DNA from 4 places in the Kineococcus sp. R86509 genome. Region 3 is predicted to be linked to each of the others. Evidence: riboswitches for the same ligand, from Rfam matches in the RefSeq annotation. Region 3 holds a riboswitch; each other region holds the start of a gene.

What was found. Region 3 has a riboswitch for S-adenosylmethionine ahead of SJY07_RS20260 (acyl-CoA dehydrogenase family protein). Riboswitches for the same ligand answer to the same signal wherever they lie in the genome.
Region 1: linked by a shared signal. The riboswitch ahead of SJY07_RS21660 (O-acetylhomoserine aminocarboxypropyltransferase/cysteine synthase family protein) and the one ahead of SJY07_RS20260 (acyl-CoA dehydrogenase family protein) in region 3 are both predicted to bind S-adenosylmethionine.
Region 2: linked by a shared signal. The riboswitch ahead of SJY07_RS18575 (FAD/NAD(P)-binding protein) and the one ahead of SJY07_RS20260 (acyl-CoA dehydrogenase family protein) in region 3 are both predicted to bind S-adenosylmethionine.
Region 4: linked by a shared signal. The riboswitch ahead of SJY07_RS08040 (ATP-binding cassette domain-containing protein) and the one ahead of SJY07_RS20260 (acyl-CoA dehydrogenase family protein) in region 3 are both predicted to bind S-adenosylmethionine.

What each region holds. Positions count from the first base shown of each region.
Region 1 covers NZ_JAXHCE010000001.1:4,448,192-4,453,293, reverse strand. The annotation lists gene SJY07_RS21670 (alpha/beta hydrolase) at 1-119, shown strand, start outside; gene SJY07_RS21665 (LLM class flavin-dependent oxidoreductase) at 133-1,443, opposite strand; gene SJY07_RS21660 (O-acetylhomoserine aminocarboxypropyltransferase/cysteine synthase family protein) at 1,445-2,758, opposite strand; SAM riboswitch class I at 2,886-2,972, opposite strand; gene SJY07_RS21655 (NtaA/DmoA family FMN-dependent monooxygenase) at 3,046-4,365, shown strand; gene SJY07_RS21650 (class I SAM-dependent methyltransferase) at 4,376-5,102, shown strand, end outside.
Region 2 covers NZ_JAXHCE010000001.1:3,798,896-3,803,997, reverse strand. The annotation lists gene SJY07_RS18590 (LLM class flavin-dependent oxidoreductase) at 1-92, shown strand, start outside; gene SJY07_RS18585 (NtaA/DmoA family FMN-dependent monooxygenase) at 101-1,420, shown strand; gene SJY07_RS18580 (RimK family alpha-L-glutamate ligase) at 1,404-2,330, opposite strand; SAM riboswitch class I at 2,393-2,487, shown strand; gene SJY07_RS18575 (FAD/NAD(P)-binding protein) at 2,652-4,625, shown strand; gene SJY07_RS18570 (amino acid ABC transporter permease) at 4,622-5,102, shown strand, end outside.
Region 3 covers NZ_JAXHCE010000001.1:4,145,432-4,150,533, reverse strand. The annotation lists gene SJY07_RS20265 (NAD-dependent epimerase/dehydratase family protein) at 1-437, shown strand, start outside; gene SJY07_RS20260 (acyl-CoA dehydrogenase family protein) at 439-1,683, opposite strand; SAM riboswitch class IV at 1,730-1,840, opposite strand; gene SJY07_RS20255 (AAA family ATPase) at 2,072-4,057, opposite strand; gene mshB (N-acetyl-1-D-myo-inositol-2-amino-2-deoxy-alpha-D-glucopyranoside deacetylase) at 4,277-5,102, opposite strand, start outside.
Region 4 covers NZ_JAXHCE010000001.1:1,691,681-1,696,782, forward strand. The annotation lists gene sfnG (dimethylsulfone monooxygenase SfnG) at 14-1,159, opposite strand; SAM riboswitch class I at 1,169-1,252, opposite strand; SAM riboswitch class IV at 1,422-1,532, shown strand; gene SJY07_RS08040 (ATP-binding cassette domain-containing protein) at 1,700-2,695, shown strand; gene SJY07_RS08045 (methionine ABC transporter permease) at 2,692-3,453, shown strand; gene SJY07_RS08050 (MetQ/NlpA family ABC transporter substrate-binding protein) at 3,443-4,357, shown strand; gene SJY07_RS08055 (DUF3017 domain-containing protein) at 4,447-4,731, opposite strand; gene purH (bifunctional phosphoribosylaminoimidazolecarboxamide formyltransferase/IMP cyclohydrolase) at 4,754-5,102, opposite strand, start outside.

The sequences.
Region 1 (5,102 bases), 300 kb from region 3:
ACCGCGAGGTCCTCGAGTTCGTCGGCGCCGACCACGTCCTGGAGTTCCCCGGGGACCCCGCGGCGACCGCCGACGCCCTGGACCGGTTGCGCGCCGGGGTGCGCGAATTCCTGGGCTAGAACTCGAACGGGGCTAGAAGTCGAAGAGGTTGCCCCGCAACCCGCCGCCGCCGTACCCGCTGCGCAGGATCCCCCGCCGGCGCAGCACCGGGACGAGGTCGTCCAGGAACCGGTGCAACGTCACCGGGTGCAGGTCTCCGGAGAGCAGGAACCCGTCGTTGTCGGCGTCCGCACCGAACTCCTCCACGAGGTCGGCGAACTCCTCCGCCGTCCCGACCAACCCGCTGCGGTCGCCGAGACGCCCCTTGCGGGCCTTGCGGGCCAGCAGTTCCCGCAGCGGGGCGTCCGGGGTGTCCCCGCGCAACGCGGTGAGGGTGCCGAGCGAGACGTGGTCGCCGAACACCGCGGGATCGATGGGCGCGTCCAGCGGGAGGGCCGTGAGGTCGGTCTCGAGGTCGCTGGACCAGGCGAGCGCCACCTCGTGCAGGACGGCGTCGGAGGCGTGGCGGGAGGCAGCGACGACCCGGTCGGCTTCCTCCCGGCTGGCGAGCAGTTCCGGTTTGACGACGAACAGCACGCGGACGTCCGCGGGTTTGCGACCGGCGAGCGCGGCGGCCGCCAGCACCTTCGCCCGGTAGGCCCGCACCTCCTCGACCTGCAGCGGCGCCAGCGCCAGCTGCACGTCGGAACGCGACCCGGCGAAACCCAGGCCGCGCGCGGAACCCCCGGGCGAGACGACCACCGGGTCCCCGCCGTCGAAGGGCAGCGCGTTCAGCGGTCCGTCGAGGCGGAAGTGCTCCCCCCGGTGCTGGAACGCGTCGATCTTCGACCCGTCGGCGAAGTGCCCGGTCTCGGCGTCCGCGACGAGGGCGTCCGCGTCCCAGCTGTGCCACAACCGGCGGACGACGTCGATCCACTCCTCGGCGCGGTCGTAGGCGACGTCGTGCGCGACGGGTTCGAGTCCGACGTGGCGGGCGCTGCCGACGTCGGTCACCAGGTTGATCCCGAACCGGTCGCCGGAGAGGTGCTGCAGGGTCGCGGCCTGCCGGGCGGCGAGGTAGGGCGGGGTGATCCCCGCGTTGATCGTGGGGACGACGCCGAGGTGCCGGGTCGCCGCGAACAGGTACGGGGCGAGCAGCAGCGGGTCGTGCTTGGGCCCGCCGTAGGCGGCGCGGACCCGCAGGTCGAGGGTGTCGGGGTTGCCGAGCGAGATGGCGTCCTCGATGACCACGAGGTCGAAACCCGCGCGTTCGAGGTCGCGGACCGCGTGGGCGTAGAGGTCGGGACGCGTCCAGTCGTCGTTCCACGCCTGGTAGTCCCGGCCCCAGCCCTGCGGGCCGAAACCCCGGGAGAAGAAGTACCCGAAGTGCTGCAGGCGCGTCACCTCAGACCGCCACCGGGAGCTCGGCGGGAACCGTGGCGGCGAGGGCGAGCTCCAGGTCGGCGAGCAGGTCCTCGGGTTCCTCCAGCCCGATCGAGAGCCGCACCAGTCCCGGCCAGATCCCGGCGGCGAGGCGTTCGGCCTCGGTGCGGTGGGCGTGCGTCGTGCTCCCCGGGTGGATGACCAGCGAGCGGACGTCGCCGACGTGGGTTATCCGGGTGAACAGCTCGACGGCGTCGACGAAGCGTTGCGCCGCAGCCCGTCCACCCTCGAGGGTGAAGGAGAACACCGCGCCGCTGCCCCGCGGCAGCAACCGCTGCGCGACCGCGGAGGTCCCGTGGCCGGGGAGTCCTGCGTGGTCGACGCTCACGACCTCCGGACGCGCCGCCAACCAGCGGGCGAGTTCCAGGGCCGTCGACGTCTGGCGCGCCACCCGCAACGACAGGGTCTCCAGGCCCTGCTGGACCAGGAAGGCGTTGAACGGGGAGATCGTCGGCCCGAACCGCGAGGCGACGACGGCCCGGGTGTGCTCGACGTAGGCCCGTCGCGGCCCGTGCGCCTCGACCCAGCTGACCCCGGCGAGGACGTTCGCCGGAGCGGTCAGGTGGTCGAACCCGCTCCAGTCGAACGAACCGCCCGTGACGATCGCGCCACCCAGGGCCGCCCCGTGCCCGGCGAGGAACTTGCTCGCGGAGTGCACGACGACGTCGGCGCCGTGGTCGAGGGGGCGCAACAGGTAGGGCGTGGCGAAGGTGTTGTCGACGACGAGCGGGATGCCGTGCCGGTGGGCCACGGCGGCGACGACGGGCACGTCGAGGACGACGTTCTTCGGGTTCGCGATCGACTCGGCGAAGAACACCCGGGTCTCGGGGCGCACCGCCGCCTCCCACGCCGCGGGGTCGGTGCTGTCGGCGACGAAGTCGACGGTGATCCCGAGCCGGCCGAAGTTGTCCACGAGCAGGCCGCGAGACCCCTCGTAGAGGTCCCCCGCGGCGACGACGTGGTCGCCGGCGCCGAGGACGCCGAGCAGGGCCACCGTGATCGCGGCCTGGCCGGTGCCGACGACGATCGCGTCGCTGCCGTGCTCGAGGACGGCGAGGCGCTGCTCCAGCGCCGTCGTCGTGGGGTTGGCCATCCGGGTGTAGACGTAGCCGTCGTCCTCACCGGCGAAGCGGGCACGCGCTTGCTCGAAGTCGTCGAAGACGAAACCGGCGGTCAGGTGGACGGGGGTGACGCGGGAACCGGTCGCGGGGTCGGGTGAGGAACCGGCGTGGACCTGCTGGGTGGCGAAACCGTGCTGGGACGGGACGTGCGGCATCGACGGAACCTTCCGGGGAGCGTGAACGGGGGACCTGGCGGGCGTTCAGGCCCGACAGGTCATCCCGGCGCTGCGCAGGAGGTCGATCACGAGACGGCGCGTCAGGCGGTGTTCAGGCACGGAGCTTCTCCCATCGGTCCTGGCGGAAGCACCAACCCGAAGGCGGTTGCTGCGGCGTCGACGAGCCAGGTCTCTCGGCCGCTCTGGATGGCTCCTCCAGTGAACGGTGACCGCGGGTCCCGTGTCAAGCGCTTCACCCGGTCGGGGCGCAGGTAGCGTGCCCGCTCGTGATCCTCACCGCGATGCTCTTCTACCCCGGGGGCGAGCACCTCACGAGCTGGCGGCTCCCGGGCGGGCGCCCGGACGACTACCTCACCCACGGCTACTACGAGGACTTCGCCCGCACCGCGGAGCGCGGCGGGTTCACGGCGTTGTTCTACGCCGACGAGCTCTACGTGTGGGACCGCTTCCCCTCCGGGGTCGAGCACGTCGCCAACGTCCGCCCGGAACCCTTCGGGCTCCTGGGCGCGCTCACCCGCAGCACGGAACGCATCGGGCTGGTCGCCACCGTCTCCACGACGTGGAACCAGCCCTTCCACACCGCCCGTCAGGTCGGTTCGCTGGACTTCCTGAGCTCGGGGCGGGCCGGGTGGAACCTGGTGACCTCGGCCAGCGACGAGGAGGCGCGCAACTTCGGTCTCGACGTGAACCTGGACCACGCCGCGCGCTACCGCCGGGCGGGCGAGTACGTCGAGGTCGTGCAGGGCCTGTGGGACAGCTGGGACGACGACGCGATCCGGCCCGACGTCACCTCGGGCCGCTACGCCGACCCGGCGGGGATGCACGTCCTCGACCACGAGGGTGAGTTCTTCCGCGTCCGCGGTCCGCTGAACCTGCCCCGCCCGCCGCAGGGCCACCCGGTGCTGTTCCAGGCCGGTTCCTCCGAGGACGGCCGCCGGTTGGCCGGGAAGCACGCCGAAGCGGTCTTCGTCCCCGGCAGCGCCCCGCTGCAGGGCGCTCGGAAGCTCGCCGACGACTACAAGCGCCGCGCCGCGGACAACGGCCGCGACCCCGCCCACCTCAAGGTCCTCCCCGCCCTCTCCCCCGTCCTCGGCGAGACGCCGGAACGCGCCCTCGAACGGGTGGACGAGATCGAGGCGCTGACCCCGGACCGCCTCAGCCTCGACTGGCTCTCCCACCACCTCGGGGTCGACCTGTCGGGCCACCCCCTCGACGAACGGTTCGAGTTCGACTTCAGCGGCGGGTCGAACCAGGTGCAGACGGTGTTCGAGGGGGTCCGCAAGCTCATGGAGCGGCAGTCGGACCCGGAGCGGTTCACGGTGCGCGACCTGTACCGGACGATGCTGCGCCGCCGGTTCCTGCCCGGGACGCCCGAGCAGGTCGCGGACTGGATGGTGGAACGCTTCGAGAACGGGGCCGCCGACGGTTTCACCCTCGCGTTCTCCTCCGTCCCCGCGGGGCTCGAGGAGTTCGTCGAGCAGGTGGTGCCGCTGCTCGTGCGACGTGGTGCGCTGCCGCCGGAACTGCCCGCGGCGACCCTGCGCGAGAACATGGGGCTGCCCGTCCCGCCGAGTCGCTACGCCTGAGAGGCCCGCCATGGCCGACGCCGTCCACGAACACCCGCTCGCCGTCCTGCTCGGGATCGAGGGGCTCGCCCTGCAGCGGGCCACCACGGGCCACGGCCGGCACGGCCGGGAGTTCGTCGAACGCCGCCTCGCCGAGGTGCGCCGGCTGCTCGACGACCCCCGGTTGCGCGACGGTCTCGACGTGGCCCGGGTCCCCCCGGGTGAGGGGTACGCCGAGTGGTCGCGGCGCTACGACGTCCCCAACACCGCCTTCGGCGACGCCGACGTGATCCTGCCCTGGCTCGACGACCTCGCTCCGGGAGACGCCCTCGACCTGGCCTGCGGGACGGGCCGCTGGTGCGCCGAGCTGGCGACCCGCGGACACCGGGTCACCGGCGTGGACGGTTCCCCGGAGATGCTGGCGCTGGCCGGGGTCGCAGGAGTCGAGTTCCTCCCGGGCGACCTGCACGCGGTCCCGGTGGGCGACGCCTCGTCCGACGTGGTGGTCTGCGCCCTGGCCCTCTCCCACGTCCCCGACCTCTCCCCGGTCTTCGCGGAGTTCGCCCGCGTCCTGCGCCCCGGCGGGACCCTCGTCGTCTCCGACGTCCACCCCGACCGGATCCGCCGGGGCTCGATCCCGTCCTCCCCCGGCCCCCGGGGGGAGGCGCGGCGCATCGAGGGTTTCGTGCACCCCGTCGGCACCCAGCTGCGCGCCGCGCTCTCCGCCGGGTTGCGGGTGCTCGACTGCGTCGAACCCG
Region 2 (5,102 bases), 350 kb from region 3:
TCGCCCGGCTGCTGCAACCACCCGCCGCCGGTGCGACGTTGCGCACCACCCTCGGCCGTCCCCGGCCGGTCAACCACTTCGCGACGGCCTGAGGAGTCCCGTGACCGACCTGCGCTACCCGAACGCCGTCGTCCACTTCGGCGTCTTCTTCCAGGGCGTCAACCACAGCACCATCTGGTCGGACCCCCGCAGCGGATCCCAGATGCACCACTCGACCTTCACGCAGCTGATCCGGACCGCCGAACGCGGACTGTTCGACGCGTTCTTCCTCGGCGAGGGTCTCCGCCTGCGCGAACAGCGGGGCAGGATCCACGACCTCGACGTCGTCGGACGACCCGACGCGCTGACCGAACTCGCCACGCTGGCGGGTCTGACCGACCGCATCGGTCTGGTCGCCACCCAGAACACCACCTACAACGACCCCGCCGACCTGGCCCGCCGCCTCGCGTCCCTGGACGTCCTCTCCGGTGGTCGCGCCGCGTGGAACGTCGTCACGACGGACAACGCCTGGACCGGGGCGAACTTCCGCCGGGGCGGCTACCTCGACCACGCCGACCGCTACGAGCGGGCCGAACGCTTCGTGAACCTGGCCCGACGGGTCTGGGACAGCTGGGACGGGTCGGAGTTCGCCCCCGTGGACTCCGACGACCGCTTCTTCGACGTCGAGATCGCCCCCACCGTCCCCCGCAGCCCGCAGGGTCATCCCGTGATCTTCCAGGCGGGCGACTCACCCGCCGGCCGCGACTTCGCCGCCCGCTCGGCCGACGTGATCTTCTCCGCGCACGGGAGCGACCGCCACGACGCGCTGGCCTTCGCCGACGACGTCCGCCGCCGCGTCGTGGCGGCGGGTCGCCCCGAGGACGACGTCCTCACCTTCCCGGGGACCCAGATCGTCGTCGCCGACACCGAGGGCGAGGTGGAGGAGAAGGCCCGTTGGGTCCTGGAGCAGCAGGTGACCCCCGCGACCGCGCTCTCGCTGGTGGGTCAGGTGTGGGGCGAGGACCTGTCGGGCCACGACCCCGACGGCCCGTTGCCCGCGCACGACCCCGTCATCGCGGACATCGACGGGACCCGGGGCGCCGCGCGACAGGGTCACGACCCCCGGGCGATCGCCCGGGAGTGGCGCCGGGTGGCGGAGGAGAACGAGTTCTCGCTGCGCGAACTCGTGCTGCACACCTCGGCCCGGCGCGGTTTCGCCGGTACGGCCTCGCAGTTGGCCGACGAGCTGACCCTCTGGGTGCGCAGCGGCGCCAGCAGCGGGTTCAACGTCACGCCGTTCCTCGTCCCCAGCGGCCTGGACGACATCGTGGACCAGCTCGTCCCGGCCCTGCAGGAACGGGGCGCCTACCCGACCGCGTACGTCGGGACCACGCTGCGCGAGCACCTGGGTCTGCGACCTCCGCTCACGCGTTGCCGCTGAGGAGCCCGCCGAGGTAGCGGGCGATGGCGCCGGGACCCGACACGGGGGCGACGGCCTCGACCGCGGGGTTGTAGTTCGTGTTGGTGTTGATGTCGTAGGTGACCGTCCGCCCGTCCGCCGTCTCGAGGAACTCGATGCCGGCGATCTCGATGCCGGCCGTCCGCAGCAGTTCCTCGTAGCGGCGGACGAGCGGGTGGTCTCCGGTGATCTCCGTCCGCAGCGCGAACGGGACCACGCCCGGCACCTCGCACGCGTCGGCGGGGCACAGTTCGAAGCTGCCCGCGGAGGTGTCCACGCGCACCGCGTAGACGAAGCGCCCGCCCACGAACTCGGCCCGGGTGACGAACGGTTCGGCCGAGCGGAGGAACTCCTGGAGCAGGGTGATCCCGTCGACCGGTTCCTCGAACTCCGGCGAGGCGACGTGGGCGTCGAAGTCCTCGTGGGAGTCGAAGCGCCGGACGCCGAGGCCCTTGCCGCCCTGGTTGTGCTTGGTGATGAACGGCACCTGCAGTTCCCGGGAGCGTGCCGCCAGGTCCCCTCGGCCGAAGACGGCCAGGGTCCGGGGTACGTCGAACCCGTTGCGGTGCAGCAGCGCGTGTTGGGCGACCTTGCTCACCTCGAGCTCGACGACGTGGGTCCCCCCGACGACCCGGCGGCCCCAGCCCTCGAGCCAGGCGAAGAGGGCCCGGGTGAACTCCTTGGTCTGCCCGTGACCGCGGGTGTGCGCGGACGCGCTGAGCCGCGACCAGTAGACGCCCGGGGCCGGTTCGGCGTCGAGGTCCAGGGACCCGCCGGTCAGCAGGACCTCCTGGAAGGGGACGCCCTCGGCGCGCAGGGCGGCTTCGAAGGGCGGGAACCACTCGGGGTTCTCGTGCACCACGTGGACGCGCGGCTCGGTCGGGATGGTCATGCTCTTCCTCCTGGGTTCGTGAGGAGTTTGGCAACGGGTCTCCTCGTGCGATAGTTTCACACCGTCCATCCAGAGCGACCGAGAGACCTGGCTCGTCGACGTCGCAGCAACCCCCTGAACCTTCAGGCGCGGGTGCTTCCGCCAGGACCGATGGGAGTTCGCGCCGTGAAGGTACCCGAGAAGCGCTTCACACGTCGTCGCCACGTCGACCTCGGTCGACTGCAGTCCGCGGTGTGCGCGGGATCCTGATCCCCCGTCCGCTGCGGTGATCCCGCGGACGGAACCCGGCGTCGTCGTCGACGTGATCATCGGAGTTCCCCCGTGCCCTTCTCCATCCCCATCCCCACCCCCACCCGCGTCCGCAGCCTGTGCATCGTCGGCGCGGGTCCTCGCACCCTCGTCCTGCTGCAACGCCTCGGTGCGCACGCCGGCCCCGAGGACCTCGACGTGCACGTCGTCGATCCCTTCGACTCCGGCGCCGGTCGCACCTGGAGGGAGGCCCAGGACCCCCTGCTGTGGATGAACTCCCGGGCCGCCGACATCACGGTGCTGCCGGACGACTCCGTCACCGGGCTGACCGGACCCGTCACCCGGGGGCCGTCGCTGGCGGACTGGATCCGGGAGAACCGGGCCGAACTGGTCCACGACGCCGCGGCCGCCGGTGAGGACCTGCTGCGCGAGGAGGTCCTGCGCAGCGGGCCGGGTTCCTTCGTCTCCCGCCGGCTCGCGAGCCGCTACCTCGGTGCGGCGTGGCGACGCACGCTCGACGGCCTGCCCCCGAACCTGCGGGTCCACCGCCACGCGCGCACGGTCCTCGACGTCCTCGACGCGGACGACGGACGTCAGCGGGTGCAGCTCGCCGGCCCCGGGGAACCGCTGACCGTCGACGTCGTGCTGCTCGTCCAGGGACACCTGGACGTCCGCCCGGGTCCCCGCGAGCGGAAGCTGGAGACGTTCGCCCGCAGCCACGGCCTCGCCTACGTCCGTCCCGGCTACACGACCGACCAGGACCTGGACGTGCTGCGGCCGGGCGCCGACGTCGTCGTCGTGGGGATGGGTCTCGCCTTCGTCGACCTGGTGGTGCTGCTCACCGAGGGCCGCGGGGGCCGGTTCGAGGAACTCCCCGAGGGCCACCTCCGGTACCACCCCAGCGGAGCGGAACCGCGCCTCTTCGCCGGGTCGCGTCGGGGGGTTCCCCACCGCTCGAAGATCGGGTACCCGGCGCCGGCGGGCCTGGGTCTGCCCCACCACTACAGCGCGAGGGTCGTCGAGGAGCGGTTCGGGAGCGCGGAACTCGACCTGCGCTCGGACCTCTGGCCGTTGATCGTCAAGGAGATGGCCGGGGCGCACTACCGGGAACTGTTCCGCACCCACCGGGAACGGACCGTCCTGGCGCCCGCCGAGTTCGACGCCCGGTTCGCCCGGTCGCCCTGGGGCAGCGCGGAACTGGACCACCTGGTGGAACGCGCCGTACCCGACCCGCGCGACCGGTTCGACGTGACCGCACTGGACCGTCCGCTCGAGGGCTGGTGGGGGACGTCGGGGGACGAGGTCCACGAACGCGTCCTGCGCCACCTCGAGGACGACCGGGAACGACGGGCCGACCCGGCGCACTCCCCGGACGCGGCAGCCCTGGCCGCGCTACTGTCCGCGTACGTGGTGACCCTCGGCCTGCACTCCGCGGGCCGGTTGAACGCACGATCCACGGCGCTCGACCTCGACGGCTGGTGGCACGGGTTCTTCAGCTACGTGGCCAGCGGTCCCCCGCCCGAGCGGTTGCGGCAGATGTCGGCCCTGGCCCGCGCGGGGGTCCTGAGGTTCCTCGGGGCCGACGTGCACGTCGAGCCGGACCCGGAGGCCGGCGTGTTCCTCGCCTCCTCGGCCAGTGGTCCGCACCAGGTGCGGGCACGGGGTCTCGTCGAGGCCCGGTTGCCGGTACCGGACCTGGAGCGGACCTCCGACGTCCTGCTCACCCGGTTGCGCGAGCGCGGTGAGGTCCGGGCCCACGAACTGGTGGACGGCGAGGTGCGGTGGTCCAACGGGCGCCTCGTCGTCGACGGAGGCGGGCGCCTGGTGCAGGCGGACGGCTCCGTCCACCCCCGCCGTTTCGCGACCGGCGCCTGGGTGGCCGGTGAGGCGGCGGCCGCTGCCTTCGCCCGACCACGATCGAACGCCGAGCTCTTCCGACGCAGCGACCGCCTGGCCGCGGAACTGCTCCGTGCTGCGGGTTCCGTCCCGACCGCACGACGACCTGTCGAGATCCGCAGCGAACTCCCTGGAGAACGAGGACGATGAGCGAGACCACCCGACCGACCCGGGCACCGGCGCCCGTGCTGACCGTTCCGCCCGCGGTCAGGGTCCTGCCCGCCCGTCACCCCTGGCGCTGGGTCGCCACCGCCGTCGTGGCGGTGCTCGCCGCGATGGCGGTCCACGCGCTGGTCGCGAACCCCGTCTGGGAGTGGCCCACGGTGGGTCGGTTCCTGTTCTCCGCCACGATCCTGCGGTCGCTGTGGTTCACGGTGGAGCTGACGCTCGTGGGGACGGCGATCGGCCTGGTCCTGGGGACCGTGCTGGCCCTCATGCGCATGTCCGACAACCCGCTGCTCACCGGGGTCAGCTTCACCTACATCAGCGTCTTCCGCTCGGTGCCGCTGATCCTGCAACTGCTCTTCTGGTACAACCTCGCGATCCTCTACGAGCGGATCGGCGTCGGGATCCCGTTCGGCCCGCAGTTCTGGTCGATCGGGACCCAGGACCTCATCGGCCCGGTGA
Region 3 (5,102 bases):
ACGTCTCCGGCGCGAACCAGATCGTGCAGCGTCTGCTGACGGGCGCGGTGCCGGCGCTGCCGCACCTGTTCTTCCCGATCGTCGACGTGCGCGACGTCGCCGCCGCGCACGTCCTCGCCGTCGGCAGCGCGGAGGCCGCCGGACAGCGGTTCCTGCTCTCCGACGGCCCGACCCTGGAGTTCCCGGAGATCGCCGCGATCCTGCGCTCGGCCCTGGGGGCGGACGCCGACCGGGTCCCCACCCAGGTCCTGCCGAACGATGTCGTCCGGGCCGGCGCCGACGCCGACCCGGCGTTGCGGGCCATGGTGCCCGACCTCGGCTACGCGAAGCGGACCTCGAACGAGAAGGCCCGCCGAGTGCTCGGGTGGGCACCCCGACCCGCCTCCGAGGCCGTCGAGGCGGCGGGTCGGAGCATGGTCGAGCGCGGACTCGTGTGACCTAGCGCCCGGCCGCGGGATCCACCGAGGCGTGGGTGCCGACGTCCCACACGAACGGCGGTTCGGTGCCGTTGACCGACCAGTCGCCGACGATCCGCTGCTTGTAGATCACCGGGTTGTGCGAGGCGACCGTGCGGGCGTTGCGCCAGTGCCGGTCGAGGTCGCGGGCCCGCGAGGTGCCCGACGCGCCGAGGGTGTTGAAGAGCAGCGTCGCGGCGCGCGGGACGGACTCCGAGAGCACGACCTGGGCCTGGGCGGTCCGGATCTCGGCCTCGACGTTCGCCGCCCGGTCCGCCTCCGTCCCCGGCAGGTGTGTCGTGTCGGCGGCGGACTGGACCGCCTGCGACGCAGCGCGGGTCAGGGAGCGGGCGGTGAACGCGATCGAGGAGATCTCGCCGGCCACCGACAGCACCTGGGCGTCGTTCCTGACGAGGGGGGCCAACCCGTGGGTGTAGCTGCGGGTCCGGGTGCGGACCTCGTGCCCGGTGTCGCGTTCGACCGCCGCGGCGATCCCGGCGTGCACGGCCAGCAGGACGAGTTGGTACAGCGCGGTCTGGTAGCGGAACCGGGTGGTGAACGGGGAGACGTCGTCGGCGGCGATCTCGACGTCGTCGAGCTCGAGGGTCCCGGTCCCGGTGAGCTGCTGCCCGAAACCGTCCCAGTCGTCGGAGACGCGAACCCCCCGGCCCCGGACGGGGACCAGCGCGGTCACGACCTCGTGGGTCCCGTCCGGCAGCCGCCGGCGGGCGGTCGCGTCGGTCCAGTCGGCGTAGATCGTGCCGGTCGTGTAGTACTTCCGGCCCGAGATCGCGGTGCGCCCGTCCCGGGTGGTGACGATCGTCTGCTGCTCGCCGGTGACCCCGTCACCGACCTCGCTCCAGGAGTTCCCGACCATCTCCCCCGCCACCAGCCGCGCGATCCAGCGCGAGCGGTACTCCCCCACCGGCAGGCTCAGGACCTGCTCCACCCAGGCGATGTGGCCGCGGAAGATCTGCGGCAGGTTCGAGTCGGCGGCCGCGAGGTCGACCAGCAGGTCGGTGAACTCGACGAGGTCGAGACCGCCACCACCCTCCTCGACGGGGATGCGCAACCGGCCGAACCCGGCGTCGAGGAGTTCCCGGACCTGGTCCCGTGGCAGTTCGTGGTCCTGCTCGCGCGTCACGGTGCCGGCCGCGATCCGTTGCAGCAGCGGCGAGAAACGTTCCCGCACATCGGGTTCGACAGTGGGTTCCAGGGTGGTGCTCACGGAGCTCTCCTCGATCGTGGACGCGTCGGCCTCCGGAACGGGAGGGACAGCGTCCTTACCCGTGCCGGAGCACCAGGTCAGGTCGTCACCCGGGGCACCCCACGACGAGGAGGGTTGCCGGCCAGCGAGCCGGGGCTTGTCGCTGGCGCTCATGACCTGGGACCAGGGAACCACAGGTGGGGAGGGAGGGTCCAGCCCGCTCCGCGGGTGGCCGATCGGGCCGCGGCGGATAGCAGAACGGGAACGCCTGCTCCAGCCCCCCGGAGCAACCGTTCCCGTTCCTGTGTTCCCGCGCCACCGCCCCCGGAGGCCCCCCGGCCTCCCACGGTGCGCGAGTTCCTGCGTCGTGGTCGTCGCTCCCCTCCTGCGGCGACGACCCCGACGAGTTCTAGATCCCCCGGACGACGCCGGAGGTGGTGTCGCGCAGGTCGATGACCCGCGGCGGTGCGGACTGCGGTGCGGACTGCGCCTCGTGGGCGGCCTGCGCCGCCTCGAGCACGTCGGTGATCTCGTGACCGATGAGTTCGTGCCGTTCCAGCAGCGCGTCGCGCAGCGCCGCCACCAGGTGGCGGTTGCGGCCCATGAGTTCGCGGACGAACTCCTTCTGCTCGGTCAGCAGGTTCTCCACCAGCCGCCGCCCCTCGGAGTCACCGAGGACGCGGGAGACGAGGTTCCCGTCGGCGAACGCGCCCTGCTGGACGGCGGCGAAGGAGACCAGGGTCCCGGCCATGCCCGCCGAACCGACCATCTGCGCCGCGACCTGCGTCGCGGACTGCAGGTCGCCGGCCGGGCCGGTCGAGACGTCGCCGAAGAAGAACTCCTCGGCGACCTGACCGCCGAAGGCGATCTTGATCAGCCCGGCGAGTTCGCTGCGGGAACGGGTGTAGACGTCCTCGGCGTCACCGTGGGCGAGCAGCCCCAACGCGTTGGCGCGCTTGATGATCGTGAGGACCTCGAGGCGGCGCTGCGGGGCGACGAGCCAGGCGATCGTAGCGTGTCCGGCTTCGTGGGTCGCGATGAGCCGCGCCTCGTGGTCGGTGTAGCCGACGGGCTGGCCGAGGCCGACCTCGGTGACCAGGCGGGCCTGCTCGACGTCGCTCCAGTTCATCCCGTCGGCACCGCGACGGACGGCGTTGACGAGGGCCTCGTCGAGCAGGCTCTCGATCATCACCGGCGAGTACCCGTTGGTGATCCCGGCGAGCGCGTCACGACGTTCGTCCTCGTCGAGCGGGGCCTCGTGGGCCTTGCGGGACAGGAAGTGGTCGACGAGCTCCCGGCGGCCGACCTTGTCCGGCAGGCCGAAGCTGAGCCGACGGTCGAAACGGCCGGGACGCAGCAGGGCCGGGTCGAGGGAGTCGGCGCGGTTGGTCGCGGCGATGAGCAGGATCTCGACGGGTTCGCTCTTCGGCCGCTGCAGCCGGCGGTGCTGGGGCAGGAACCGGTTGGCGGTGTCGACGAACCAGCCCTGCAGCCGCTCGGACGTGGTGGGTTCGTCGAAGGACTGCATCTGCACGAGCAGTTCGTTGACGACGCCGCTGGCGCCTTCGCTGCTGGCCAGGCGTTCCGTCCGCAGCGCCGTCCGGCCCGTGGCGGGGAAGGACATCGCGAGGTTGGTGAGCCCCCCGCAGCCGACGATCCCGGTGGCGACGTCGGCGTCCACGGGCGTCATGGCGCTCATCCCGCCGCGGGCGCCGGCGATGGCGTCGATCTCCTCGATGAACCCGATGGCGCCGCCCTCACGACGGGCCGCCTTGCGCAGGGCCTTGAAGTAGGAGCGGAGCTTGCGGGCCGTCGCGCCGTACCACATCGACTGGAAGCTGGTCGCGGAGACGAAGAGGAAGGGGACGCCCGCCTCGCGGGCCATCGCCTTGGCCATGTGCGTCTTGCCGGTGCCGGGCGAGCCCTCGAACAGGAGTCCGCGCCGGGGCCGTCCGCCCATCTGCGTCCGGAAGGTGCGGGCCGCGAGGAACAGGTCGAGGCTGCGCTCGACGTCCTCCTTGACCGCGGCCAGACCCTTGACGTCGTCGAGGCCGATGTCGATCTGCTCGGGGCGGTAGACGACGTGCGGCGAGCGGCCGGAGACCAGCGTCTGCCCGAGGAGCAGGCCGATCATGGCGAGGAAGAAGACGAAGACCATGACGTAGATCGGGTCGACGCTCGGCAGCGGCGGCAGGACCGAGCCGGTGAAGGCCAGGCGCAGGTCGACGACGAGCAGCAGCAGGGCCACGACCATGAGCAGCGACCGGGTGCGGCGGCGGCGGTTGCGCTCGCGCTGGCGACCGACGTCCGCGCTGTCCCGTCCGGTGCGGGGCTGCGGACGCGCGCCGCGTTCGGGGTCCTTCTCGGTCCGCGGGGCGTGCTTCACGTGAGCCACGGCCGCTCCTCTCGGTCACGTCCGGGCCGGTGCGCCAGGACGTGGTCCCAGCCAACCCCGTCGTCCGGGCGATGGCTACCGGCGACCACCCTCGGTGACGCGTTCGGACGATCGCGTTCACCCGCCTGGAGCAACGGAGCGTGATCCCCCGAACACACACCACTCCCCCGATTCGGGATCCTGCTGGGATTCCCAGCGGGATCACGGATCGGAGGGGGGTCAGGAGGAGGGGGCGACGCCGGCGAAGAGGTCGGTCTCGAGGCCGTCGGCGTCGAAGGGGCCGGCGGGCACGCCGTGCACCAGGCGGTAGTGCTCGAACGGCCAGATCGGTTGCGGCACACCGTTGCTGAGCCGCATGGCCGGGACGTCACCGTCGAGGTCGAGGCTGACCTGGGTGGCGTGGGCGCGGAGCGCCGCGATCTTGGCCGGGATCTGGCCGGTCCCGTCGACGACGGTGGTGACCTCGCCGGCCGGCACGACGACGCTCGGCAGCGGCCCGTCCGGGTCCCCCGCACCCGCCGCACCGGCCTCGGCCAGGCGACGCAGGGCTTCCCGAACGGGCTGCTCCGGTTGGACGATCTCGTAGACCTTCGCCACCTGCCACGGGGCGGCACCGTCGCGTCGGTCACCCGCCGCGAGCACGAGGGCGCGCATGGTCGCCTCGTGCACCCGGACGTGGTCGGGGTGGCCGTAGCCGCCGCCCGGTTCGTAGGTCACGACGACCTGCGGACGGACCTCGCGCAGGACGGTCGCGATGTCGGCGGCGACCTCCTCGGGATCGGCCGCCGCGAGCGACCGCGGGTCGACGTCGTCTCCGGACAGCGCCGCGTGACCCGCTCGACCCGGCTCCAGCCACACCATCCCGGAGTCGCGGTAGCCGCTGCCGTCGACGCGGGTCAGGAAGCGGTGGTCGGTGACGCCGAGGGCCTCCATGGCCGTCGCCAGCTCGCCCGTGCGGTGCTCGGCGAGCTCGTCCGGGGTCAGGTGCGCCAGCTCGGGCGGGATGACCTCACCCAGCTCACCGCGCGTCGCCGTGAGCAGCACG
Region 4 (5,102 bases), 2.5 Mb from region 3:
CCGGGGCGCAGCGTCAGGCGGGGACCGGGGTAGTCGCCGCGACGACGGCCTCGTCGAGTTCCGCGCCGAGGTCCAGGTCCTCACCCGCGACGAGGCGGGCCTCGAGTTCGCGCACCTTCGGGATGACGAGCTCGCCGAACGCCTCGACCTCCTCCTTGACGTGCAGGAAGCCGAGCAGCAGCAGGTCCACCCCGACGAGGCGGTAGGCCAGGATGCGGCGGGCGACCTCGTCGGGCGTCCCGACCAGACCGGTGCGGAAACCGTCGTTGTACTGGACGAGGTCGCGGAACTCGCTGTCGGCCCACATGCCCTTGCCGTCCCTGGTCGAGTTCCCGGCCTCCTGGACGGCGGCGCCGAAACCTTCGACCTTGGTGCGGTCGGCCTTGGCGATGATCTCCTCGAGGACGGCCTCGGCCTCGTCGCGGGTGTCGCGGACGACGGCGAAACCGTTGAGCCCGAACCGCACCGAGCGGCCGTTGCCGGCGGCGAGGGCGCTGACCTCGCGCACCCCGGCGGCGGCGGCGGCGATCGACTTGCCGTTCATGAAGTACCAGTCGCTGACCCGGCCGGCCATCGCCTGCGCGGCAGTCGAGTTGCCGCCCTGGAACAGTTCCGGCTGCACCTTGGGCTGCGGGCGGAAGGTGATGTCCTCGGCGTTGAAGAACTCACCCTGCTGGCTGTAACCGTCCTCGGTCCACACCCCGCGCAGCAGGGCGATGAACTCCTCGGACTGGCGGTAGCGGTCGTCGTGCTCGTGCCAGGTGACCCCGAGCTGGGTCGCCTCGTTCTTGAACCAGCCGGAGACGACGTTCAGCGCGAGGCGGTTGTCGGTGAGTTCCTGGGTGGTCGCTGCGAACTTCGCGAGGACCCCGGGGTGCCAGAAGAAGGGGTGCACCGCGGCGATGACCTTGAGCTTCTGCGTCGCCAGCAGCAGGGCGAGGGAGAACGACGTCGACTCGTGCTGCGCGTCCGCCCCGTAGGAGGCGAGGTAGCGGACCTGGGTCAGGGCGTACTCGAAACCGACGCGTTCGGCGGCCTGGGCGACGGCGACGTTGTAGGCCGGGTCGTGGCTGGTGCGCTGCTCGATCGTGGAGACGACCAGGCCGCCCGACACGTTCGGGACCCAGTAGGCGAACTTCAGCGGCTCGTTGACGGACATGGTGGTGCTCCTCCATCGGTCCTGGCGGTAGCACCCGGGTTCGGGTTGCTGCGGCGTCGTCGAGCCAGATCTCTCGGCCGCTCTGGATGGTCCTGCGAACTGTAACGCCTCGTGGGCGGCCCCGCAGCGACTCGGGCCGGCCCGGCACCGGAGGGGTCCGGCGCAAGCCGTTGCGCACGAACGATTTCGAAGCCGGGTGCGGATATCCGGTACCTTCCCGAACCGCTTGACGGACCCCGGTTCGGCTGTCACTGTCGAATCAGGTCATGAGTACCAGCGCGAAGCCCCGGCTCGCTGGTCGGCAACCCTCCTTCCGTCGTGGGGTGCTCCGGGTGATGACCCGACCCGCGGGTGTCGCGGGTAAGGACGTTGAAGGAGACGCACGTGTCCCACCAGACCTGTCGACGCTGAGCGTCCGCACTCCCCGCTGAACACCCCGGGCCACCCCGTCCGGCGGTCCCCCCTGCGCCGGTCCGCCCGACGCTCCCCCGCCGCGCCCTCGCGCGCCCCACGCCGCCCTGGAGACGACGTGATCGAGCCATGATCGAGCTGAGACAGCTCACCAAGACCTACGGGAGCACCACCGTCCTCGACCGCCTCGACCTGCTCGTCCCCGCCGGCAGCATCACCGCCGTCGTCGGGCCGAGCGGGGCCGGCAAGAGCACCCTCGCCCAGTGCGTGACGCTGCTGACCCGGCCCACGTCGGGTTCCGTGCTCGTCGGCGGCCAGGACCTGACCCACCTCGGGGAGGGACGGCTGCGCGAAGCCCGTCGCCGCATCGGCACGATCTTCCAGTCCGACGGGCTGCAGACCCGGCGCACCGCCGCCCAGAACGTGGAACTCCCGTTGCGCTACCTCGGGGTCGTCCCCCGCGAGCGGCGTGCCCGGGTCGCCGAGCTGCTGGAGCGGGTGGGTCTGGCCGACCTGGCCGGCCGCTACCCGCACGAGCTCTCCGGCGGTCAGCGCCAGCGCGTCGGGATCGCCCGCGCCCTGGCCCTGCGCCCGAGCGTGCTGCTCTCCGACGAGGCGACCTCCGGGCTGGACCCGCGCTCGACGGCCTCGATCGTGGCGCTGCTGCGCGAACTGCGCGACGACCTCGGGCTGTCCATCCTGTTCATCACCCACGAGATGGACACGGTCGTCGAGGTCGCGGACTCCGTGGCCCGACTCGAGCACGGCCGCATCGTCGAGTCGGCGCCCCTGCTGGACGTCCTGCGCGACCCGGGGTCGCCCGTCGGGGCCGCGCTGCTGCCCCGACGGGCGGTCGCCACCGATCCCCGGCTCGTCACCTGGACGGTGCACTACCGCGGCGACGACGTGCCGGCGGACTGGCTGACCAGCACGGCCCGCGAACTCGGTCACGACCTCGCCCTGCTCGGCGCCTCCGTGAGTGCCGTCACCGGGCGGACCGTCGGGCACGCCACCCTCGGGGTGCCGGACTCGGTGGACCCCGCGCGGCTGATCGCCGCCCTCGAGCGACGGGGACTGCACACCCGCGCCACCGAGGCGCCCTCGACCCTGGAGCTGGTCCCGTGAGCCCCGCCGCCCTCCCGCTGGCCTCGAACCTGGACACGCCCCTGCCGCAGATCCCGGCGCTCGTCCTGCCCGCCCTCGGCGACACCCTGCTGATGGTCGGCATCGTCATGGCCCTGGTCGTGCTGCTCGGGGTCCCGCTGGGGGTCCTGCTGCACAACCTCGCCCCGGACGGGTTGCTGGAGAACCGCCCGGCCCACCGCGTCCTCGGCTGGGTGGTCAGCACCGGGCGGTCCCTGCCGTTCCTGGTGCTGATGGCGGCGCTCGTGCCGTTCACCCGGTTCGTCACGGGTACGAACATCGGCATCCGGGCGGCCGTCGTGCCGATGGTCCTGGCCGGCACCGCGTTCTTCGCCCGCATCGTGGAGAACTCGCTGCGCTCGGTGCCCCCGTCGGTGGTCGCCGTCGCGAAGGCCTCGGGAGCCTCTCCGCTGCAGGTCATCACGAGTGTGCAACTGTCCGAGGCGCTGCCCTCGATCATCGGCGGCCTCACCATCAACACCATCGCGATGATCGAGTACTCGGCCATCGCCGGGACGATCGGCGCCCCCGGGGTCGGCTACCTCGCCATCACCTACGGGTACCAGCGCTTCGACCACGCCGTGATGATCGCGACCATCGTCGTCCTCGTCGCCCTGGTCGCCTCCGTGCAACTCCTCGGCGACGCCCTGGCCCGCCTCGCGGACCCGCGCGCCCGTCGCCGCAGCGCCGCCCCCACGAACTCCCCCACCGCAGACCTGGAGAACTCCCTTGTCCACTGAGACCCGCCCCGACGCCAAGCCCGCCGACGACCACGGTTTCGAGGTCCGCCGCCGACGACTGTGGCCGTTCGTGGCCGGCGGTGCCGTCGTCCTGCTCGGGATCGCCGCCGCGGTCGTCGTGCCCCGTCTCGGCGGTGAGGACACCGCCAACACCCAGGCGGGCGCCACCCTCTACGTCGCGACCGCCGAGGGCAACGCCCGCGAGGAGGCCCTCATCGACTACATCGCGAAGGACGTCGCCCCCGCGCACGGCATCCACGTCGAGTTCAAGGCGCTGGCCGACAGCAACACCATCAACCGCGCGGTGAACGACGGCGAGGTCGCGGGCACGATCTACCAGCACAAGCTGTGGCTGGGTCAGGTCCTGCAGGCCAACCCGGGGTTCCAGGAGACCGCGGCGACGCCGGTCTTCCGGTGGGGTTTCGGCCTGTGGTCCTCGAAGTGGAAGACGCCGGCGGAGATCCCGCAGGGCGGCACGATCTCGCTGTACTCCGACCCGGCGAACGAGTCGCAGGGGTTGTTCGTCCTGGAGAAGGCGGGGCTCATCACCCTCAAACCGGGGACGGACATCGGGACGGCGACCGTCGACGACATCGCCGAGAACCCCAAGGGCCTGCAGTTCACGCTGCTGGACTTCGGCGCGCAGTCCCGCGCCCTGCCCGACCTCGACGCCGCCGTCGGCTACACCGAGTACTACCTCGCGGCCAAGATCCCGATCGAGCAGCAGATCTTCGCCCCCGCCGCCCCGGACGAGTTCGCGGGCCAGCTCACGGTGGGCACGAAGTGGATCGGCACCGACAACGTCAAGGCGCTCATCGCGACGTTCCAGGACCCGAAGGTCCAGGAGTACCTCTCGAACGACGCCGACGTGAAGGGTGTCCTGCTGCCCCTCGACGCCACCTGAGCCAGGCGCCCACAGCAGTGATGCACCCTTGCGTCGACACTCCGGCGGCCACCGCCTGGACGTCGGCGTGTCGACGCGAGGCTGCAGAACTACTGCGGGGTCGGCACCAGCCCGGCCAGCACGAGGCAGGCCACCGCCAGCACCAGCAGGATGGCGACGTCCACCGGGCGGGAGCGGACCGCGAGCGATCCGGCCACCCGCACCGGCAGGACGAGGCGCAGCACGGCGGCGACCGCGAGGTCGGCGCCGAGCAGCACCCCGCCCGACGTCGGCCCCGCGAGCAGGGTCAGCCCCAGGGCCAGCACGACCCCGCCGACGAGGGTCAGCAGGACCGCGTTGCCCGGGGTGGGAACCCGCTCGGGGGCCTGGGTCATGGATCGACGCTACCGGGGTCGCTCAGTGCGCGAAGTGGCGCGCGCCGGTGAAGTACATGGTGATCCCGGCCTTCGTGGCGGCCTCGACGACCTCGGCGTCCCGGATCGACCCGCCGGGCTGCACGATGGCGCGCACCCCGGCGTCGATGAGGATCTGCGCCCCGTCGGCGAAGGGGAAGAACGCGTCGGAGGCGGCGACGGAACCGGTGGCCCGCTCCACGCCGGCGCGTTCCACGGCCAGCTTGCAGGAGTCGACGCGGTTGACCTGACCCATGCCGACACCGACGGAGGCGCCGTCCTTGGCCAGCAGGATCGCGTTCGAGCGCACCGAACGCACTGCGCGCCAGGCGAACTCGAGGTCGGCCAGGACC